2 regions of the Mesorhizobium sp. M0816 genome follow, and region 2 is predicted to be linked to the other one. Evidence: predicted binding sites of a transcription regulator. Region 2 holds the regulator's gene; the other holds the start of a gene.
The links. The regulator LexA, encoded in region 2, represses DNA repair genes until DNA is damaged. The targets are predictions, from matches to a motif close to TGTTCNNNNTGTGTTCNG.

Region 1 (3,414 bases), on a different contig from region 2:
TGCAGATCAGGCGCCCCGAAAGTGCGGCCAGCGGTGTCTCCGGCATCACCCCATGCCGCTTGAGCTCGGCCGGCTTCCACCACCTGTTGCGGCCGCAGTCGATGCATTCGACGGCAATCGAGACAACATCGGCGATCGTCGCTTCCTTGCCTGCCAATGCCATGGTCATCCCCATCATCGTTCCTGCTTTGTTCGCAACATTATCGGTTTTTGGAGCGGAGTCGAGTCGGTTCCGCTTACATCAACGTGAAAGTTTCACTTGTTCGATTATTTGAGTTATGCTTTTATCTCGTGCAGGCTGGAATCGGCGCGAGCAACAGAACCGCGGCCGCTCCGTCCGCCGGCAAGCAAGGGAGTGACGATGGACCTCGCCCAGTTCGCCCAGGCCTGCGGTTATGCCGGCGACAGCCCGGCCATGCTTGCCGCTTTCGCGGCCATCCGCCAGGACGGCATCCGCACGGCGCGCCAGGGCCATCGCCAGCGCAAGGCGGCGATCGACCGGATGAAGCCGAGCCGCGCTTTGTTCCTGGCGGCGATCCGCCCGGCGCAGTCAGCCGAGGAGGCCCTCGAGGATGCCGCCCGCTTCCTGTCGATGTTCCGCAACATGCCGCGCTGGCGGCAGGAAAGGCGCGCCGCCGACCTCGCCCGCGCCAGGCAGCAGCGCCTCTTCGCCCGCTTCTTCCGCCGCTACGGCCACCGCCTCTGGGCGCTCGAGGCCACCTGAAGGCGCGCGGGCCTCCCTTGCAAGTCAAAACGGATATTGCGATCGCTGACACCGCGCCGTATGTCTCCGCGCGATGAGCGAGATCGAATTCCGTCGCGCGCAGGCGCCCGACCTGCCGGCGATCGTTGCAATGCTTGCCGACGATGTGCTCGGCGCAGACCGGGAAGACCCGTCCACGCCGCTTGCGCCATCCTATCTCGATGCCTTTAGCGCAATCGATACCGATCCCAACCAGTTGCTGGCCGTCGCCGTCAACGCCGGGCAAGTGGTCGGAACGCTGCAGCTCAGCTTCCTTCCAGGCATTTCGAGAAAAGGCGCCTGGCGCGGCCAGATCGAAGGCGTTCGCGTCGCCTGGCAATGGCGCTCTCGCGGCGTCGGCAAGTTGATGATCGAATGGGCGATTGAAACATGCCGTTCGCGCAATTGCAGCTTCGTCCAGCTCACCACGGACAAAGGTCGATGGGAGGCGCACGCTTTTTACGAGCGCCTCGGCTTCACCGCCAGTCATCTCGGCTACAAGATGGCGCTGTAGATCAGCATTTCATCGCATTCAGCGCCGACCGCTCATCTTCGCTATCCACTCTGGATGGAGCATTGACAAGCCGGCCGTTCGCCCTGCTCCATCCGCCCATGATTTACGACCGAACCTGGCTTGAGAAAACCTTTCGCGCAAAGCCCCGGCAGAAGTTCCTGTTCTTCTGGGGCCATCAGCCGTCTAAGGACGGCCGCATAACCACGTCGTGCTTCAGCCAGTGGTGGCATGCGCCCTTTACCGTCGATGGCCTGAGCTATCCGACTGCCGAACACTGGATGATGGCCGAGAAGGCACGACTGTTCGGTGATGCTCCGACGGCAACACAAATCCTCAGGGCGGCGAGCCCCAAGCAGGCAAAGCAGCTTGGCCGCCAGGTGAGCGGCTTCGATGGCACCAAATGGGATGCAGACAAATATCGCATCGTGACTGAAGGGAGCTTTCAGAAGTTCCGTCAGAACGCGGCGCTGCGCGAATATCTGTTGTCGACGCATGACCGGGTGCTGGTCGAGGCGAGCCCTGTCGACCGGGTGTGGGGTATCGGCCTTGCGGCGGATGACGAGAGGGCAGTGAACCCGCTGCTGTGGCGCGGCGAGAACCTGTTGGGATTCGCGCTGATGCAGGCTCGCGATCGGCTGCGCGGCTGAACATTGCCGTGCGCTCGTCATCTGCGGCAGCCTCCGCGCTGCTTGACAATCCACCGACAATGTTCTCTTTATGTTCTCATCACAACTCGAGACAATGCGGCGTTCGAACCGCCGCGGGCGAACGGGCCGGATGGAAGCCAACATCCTCCACGCGGATCTGGATGCCTTCTATGCCTCGGTCGAACAGTTGCTCGACCCGGCCTTGCGCGGCAAGCCGATTGCCGTCGGCGGCGGGGTAGTGCTTGCCGCATCCTATGAAGCCAAGGCGTTCGGCGTGCGCGGCGGTATGCCGGGACGGCGCGCGCGGGAACTCTGCCCGCAACTCATCTTCGTCGGCGGCCATTTCAAGGACTATCAGCGGCTGGGCGATGCGGCAATCAAGGTGCTCGGCGATTTCACGCCGGTGGTCGAGCGGATTTCGATCGACGAGGCCTTTGCCGACGTCGCCGGCTGCACCCATTTGTTCGGCTCGCCGGCCGAGATCGCCGGCAAGATCCGCCGCCGCGTGCGGACCGAGCTTGGCCTGCCGATCTCGGTCGGCGTAGCCCGCACCAAGCATCTGGCCAAGATCGCCTCACAGGTCGCAAAACCGGACGGGCTGGTGGTGGTCGATCCGCGCCACGAGCTGGAGTTCCTGCACCACCTGCCGGTCGAGCTGATGTGGGGCGTCGGCCCGGTCACCAGGCAGCGGCTGGCCGGCATCGGCGTCAACACCATCGGCGAGCTGGCGAAGACCAATGGTGGGGCGCTTGAGCGCCTGCTCGGGCCGGCGGCGGGAGAGAAACTCAACGCGCTGGCGTGGAACCGCGATCCGCGCAAGCTCGAGACGCAGCGCCGGGCGCGCTCGGCGGGTGCGCAGTCGGCGCTTGGCCGAAAACCGGCCGAGGAGCAGGTCTTCGTGCCCGCTTTGCTGCATCTGGCCGACAGGGTCGCCACAAGATTGCGGGCGAAATCCCGGCCCGGCCGCACGGTGACGGTTCGCGTCCGCTTTGCCGATTTGCGCTCGGTGACGCGCTCGATCACGCTCGACCAGCCGATTTCGGCAACCGCCATGCTGGCCGAGATCGCCGAGGCGCTGGTGCGCAAGGTGCTCATCGACCATCCGCACGAAAAGACAATCTCGCTGCTGGCGATCGCCGTATCGCATCTGGAGCAGCATGCCGGCCTGCAACTGGAACTGCCGCTCGGGCTCGACGACGACCGCCGCCGCCCCGGCACCAGCAAGGGCGCGGCGCGCTGGACCGCGGATCGCGCCGTCGACAAGATCCGCGACCGCTTCGGCTGGGAGGCGGTGGGCTACGCCTCGGTCGCGCTCGGGCTACAGCGGTCGGTTCCCGACGCCTTTCGCGAGCTGGCCGAAAAGGAATTGTGAGCCTCGATTACACTTTGGTTGCCAAGTCGGCGGAATGACGTTGAAGGCTGCGGACTTGTGAATTTATCTTCGGTCCAGTTGGTCGTGCACCGGTTTGGGCATCAGCCAGACAGGGTAGCACCCGCCCGCAAATCCTTCC
Region 2 (3,414 bases):
CGGCGCGTCGACCCCCGAGAGGCGCAGCAGCGTATCTTTTCGCGTCGAAACCACACCCTCGGCCATGTAGAGGTCCGTCGGAAAACTATCGCCCTCGGCGACGATGACCTGCCGCTCCGGTCGCATGGCCATGGCGGCGTGCAGCAGCTTGTAGATGTTGACCGATGTCGTGTCGCAGACCACCGTCTGGCCGGCCGCGGCACCGATCAGGCGCCCGAGCTGGTCGCCAAGTTCAAGCGGCATGTTGAACCAGCCGGCCGTGTTCCATGCGCGGATGAGATCATGCGACCATTCTTCGGTCGCGGCCTTGTGCAGTTCATCGAAAGCGGCACGTGAAGCAGCTCCTAGCGAATTGCCGTCGAGATAGATCACTCCTTGCGGCAACACAAAGCGGTCGCGCATCGCGCGCAACGGATCCGCGGCATCCATCGCCTTTATGGCCACGAGATCGGGAATTCCTGTCATGATTTGTCTGCTCCCCCAAGATCCAACGCAACGCCGGACACGCATCGACTGTTCTTCCATTACCTGGTTGCGCGCAGCAAGGCTCCACCGGCGAGAAGCAGCCTGACCAGGCGGTGGAAACCGGGACTTAACCCGAGGTTGGCGTTTTGAATTCGTTTCGTTCACGGTGCATTGACCAAACCGCACAGTCGATACGGGTTCAATTCCGTGCCTTTTGCCGACCGACGGCCGATGCCAGTGCCGCCTTCTAGGAGGCCAGAAGGGCGCAAACGAAAGCAGAATCAAGGCGATGAGGCTCGCGGCGGTGAAAATGCGGTACGCCGGTAGGGGACGTCGTTTGTTTCCCGAGCCTTAACGCATTCATTAAACTTTAAACAGTTGCGGAACACAACTGGAACAGATAGTGTTTGTTCTGGGTTTGTTTTTCTGATTCTGTTGGGGGTCGCTATGCTGACACGCAAACAACACGAACTGCTTATGTTCATCCACGAAAGGTTGAAGGAAAGCGGTATCCCGCCTTCATTCGACGAGATGAAGGAAGCGCTCGATCTGGCTTCCAAATCCGGAATCCACCGGCTGATTACGGCGCTGGAGGAGCGCGGCTTCATTCGCCGTTTGCCCAACCGGGCCCGTGCGCTGGAGGTGCTACGCCTGCCTGACTCGATCGCCCCCGGCCTCAATGCGGCACGCAAGTTCTCGCCGAGTGTCATCCAGGGCAGCCTTGGGCAAGGCGCCCCTCGGCAGGGCAAGCCGACATCGTCGCGTGTCCCTGCAGCCGGCAATGACGACGATGTCGTCGCCGCCGTTTCGATCCCGGTAATGGGCCGCATCGCGGCCGGTGTGCCGATCGATGCCATCCAGCACCAGACGCATTCGATTTCGGTGCCGCCGGATATGATCATGGGCGGCGAGCATTATGCGCTCGAGGTCAAAGGCGATTCGATGATCGAGGCTGGCATTTTCGACGGCGACACGGTGATCATCCGCAATGCCGATACGGCGAGCCCCGGTGAGATCGTGGTGGCACTGGTCGACGAGGAGGAAGCGACGCTGAAGCGGTTCCGCCGCAAGGGCGCCTCGATCGCCCTGGAAGCCGCCAATCCGGCCTACGAGACGCGCATCTTCGGACCAGACAGGGTCAAGGTGCAGGGCAAGCTCGTCGGACTGATCCGCCGCTACTGAGCTCCGCCCTTGGCGCCGGCTTTGGGGTTGTCGGCCCTGCGGTATGGCGGCAGGCCCCGTGCCGCGCGTGAAAATTTCCGCTGCACGTGCCAGGGCCGGTATGATTTTTCGACGGCGAAGCGGATCTCGGCGCGTGTTGCCGCTTGTGGATCGAAATAGACGGCGGCACTTCCCGCGCGCGCCAGTTGCCGTTTGGTGACGACGAGGACCAGCCGGTCGTAGTAGCAGGGGTTATGGGCGGTGGCGTCGTCGATGACGATCAAGCTGGCAAAGGCGCAGGCTGGCCGCGCAGTATCGCGGTCCTTGGCTTGCGCGATGATCGCGCCGGATGGATGCCTGGCAAGGCAGAGGCCGTCCGTGCAAATGAACGGCATGCCCGGCGGTAGGTCGGCCGGATCGGCAATGTCGAATTGCGGGTCGTTCTTTCCAGGCGTTTCCGGCGCGACGATGGCCTCTGATGTGAGCGCGCGTTTCCAGTTGTCGATGGTGAACTCATTCGGGCGTGCCCGGTTGACCGCGAGTTCACCGCTGCCGATCGGCAGCGCGACCAGCCGCGCGTCCTCCGAGACCAATACGTCGGGTATGCGTGTCTGCGTTGTCGTCAGCAAGCCGGCGAGCGCAAAAGGAAGTGCCGCCAGCCGCAACCAGGTCGTCGCCATGCTGGCAATGACGAGGGCGATCGTCACCAGAAGGACGGATCTCAGCGAAATCAGCCCGACCGCATCGATCGGCGAGCGCTCCGAGATCCACCCGGACAGGGCGATCATCGCCGTCAGCCCCTTGCCCATGACATAGAGGAAAGGGCCATCCGCACCGAACGGCATCGCCAGCGCGCTGAGAACGGCGAAGGGCATGACGACCAGTGAGACGATGGGCATGATGGCCAGATTGGCGAACAGGCTGAGCGGCGCCACGCGCTGGAAATGCCATATGGCGAAAAGCGCCGTGGCGCTCCCTGCAATGATCGAGGTCATCGCCAGACCGCACATGCCCAACAGGACCTTTCGAGTGGCAAAGCGTAGCGGCGACCGCCGCGGTGGCGGCGTGGTGGCCCTGCCGGCGCGGTAATCGGACCAGCCTGCATAGGCGCCGACAAGGGCCGCCGTCGCGGCGAAGGACATCTGGAAACTCGGACCGACCACCTCGTGCGGCGACACCAGGATGACCGCGATGGCCGAGATCGCCAGGTTGCGCATGGTGAGCGCGGCCCGGTCGAACAGCACGGCGATAAGCATCACCGCCAGCATGATGAAGCTGCGTTCGGCCGCAACGACAATGCCGGAAAAGACGAGGTAGGCCGCAATCGAAAAAAGCGCGGCGGCCGCGGCATATTTCTTGACCGGCCGTCGCGATGAGAAATCGGGAAACAGCGCAAAGGCACCCCGCAGCAGCGCCATGATGGTGCCGGCGACCAACGCCATATGCAGCCCCGAGATGGAGATGATGTGGTAGATGCCGGTGCGCCGCATCGCTTCGTTGATCTCCTCGGGAATGCCGGCGCGCACGCCGACGATCAGCGCAGCAGCAATCTCGCCCTCGGCACCGCCGATGCGGCTGCGGATATGGTCGGCGATCGATTCGCGCGCGTCTTCGATCGCGGAAGAAAGCTGCGCGGCAAGCGGCATGCTGCCCGACGACACGACTTTCGGATTGCCGAGAAAAAAGCCGCTGCCGCCGATACCGGCGAAATAGCTGTCGAAGGAGAAATCATAGCTGTCGGGCCGCACCGGGCCGGTCGGCGGCAGCAGCCGCACATAGCCGGTGATC

Region 1: the regulator LexA is predicted to act here: its motif matches at 1,964-1,981, upstream of dinB (DNA polymerase IV).

Annotation. Positions count from the first base shown of each region.
Region 1 covers NZ_JAMYOT010000007.1:262,685-266,098, reverse strand. The annotation lists gene NKI17_RS13470 (hypothetical protein) at 1-169, opposite strand, end outside; gene NKI17_RS13465 (hypothetical protein) at 362-724, shown strand; gene NKI17_RS13460 (GNAT family N-acetyltransferase) at 798-1,256, shown strand; gene ybiA (riboflavin biosynthesis intermediates N-glycosidase) at 1,184-1,903, shown strand; gene dinB (DNA polymerase IV) at 2,034-3,275, shown strand.
Region 2 covers NZ_JAMYOT010000021.1:89,243-92,656, forward strand. The annotation lists gene kynU (kynureninase) at 1-465, opposite strand, end outside; gene lexA (transcriptional repressor LexA) at 913-1,647, shown strand; gene NKI17_RS26830 (ComEC/Rec2 family competence protein) at 1,641-3,414, opposite strand, start outside.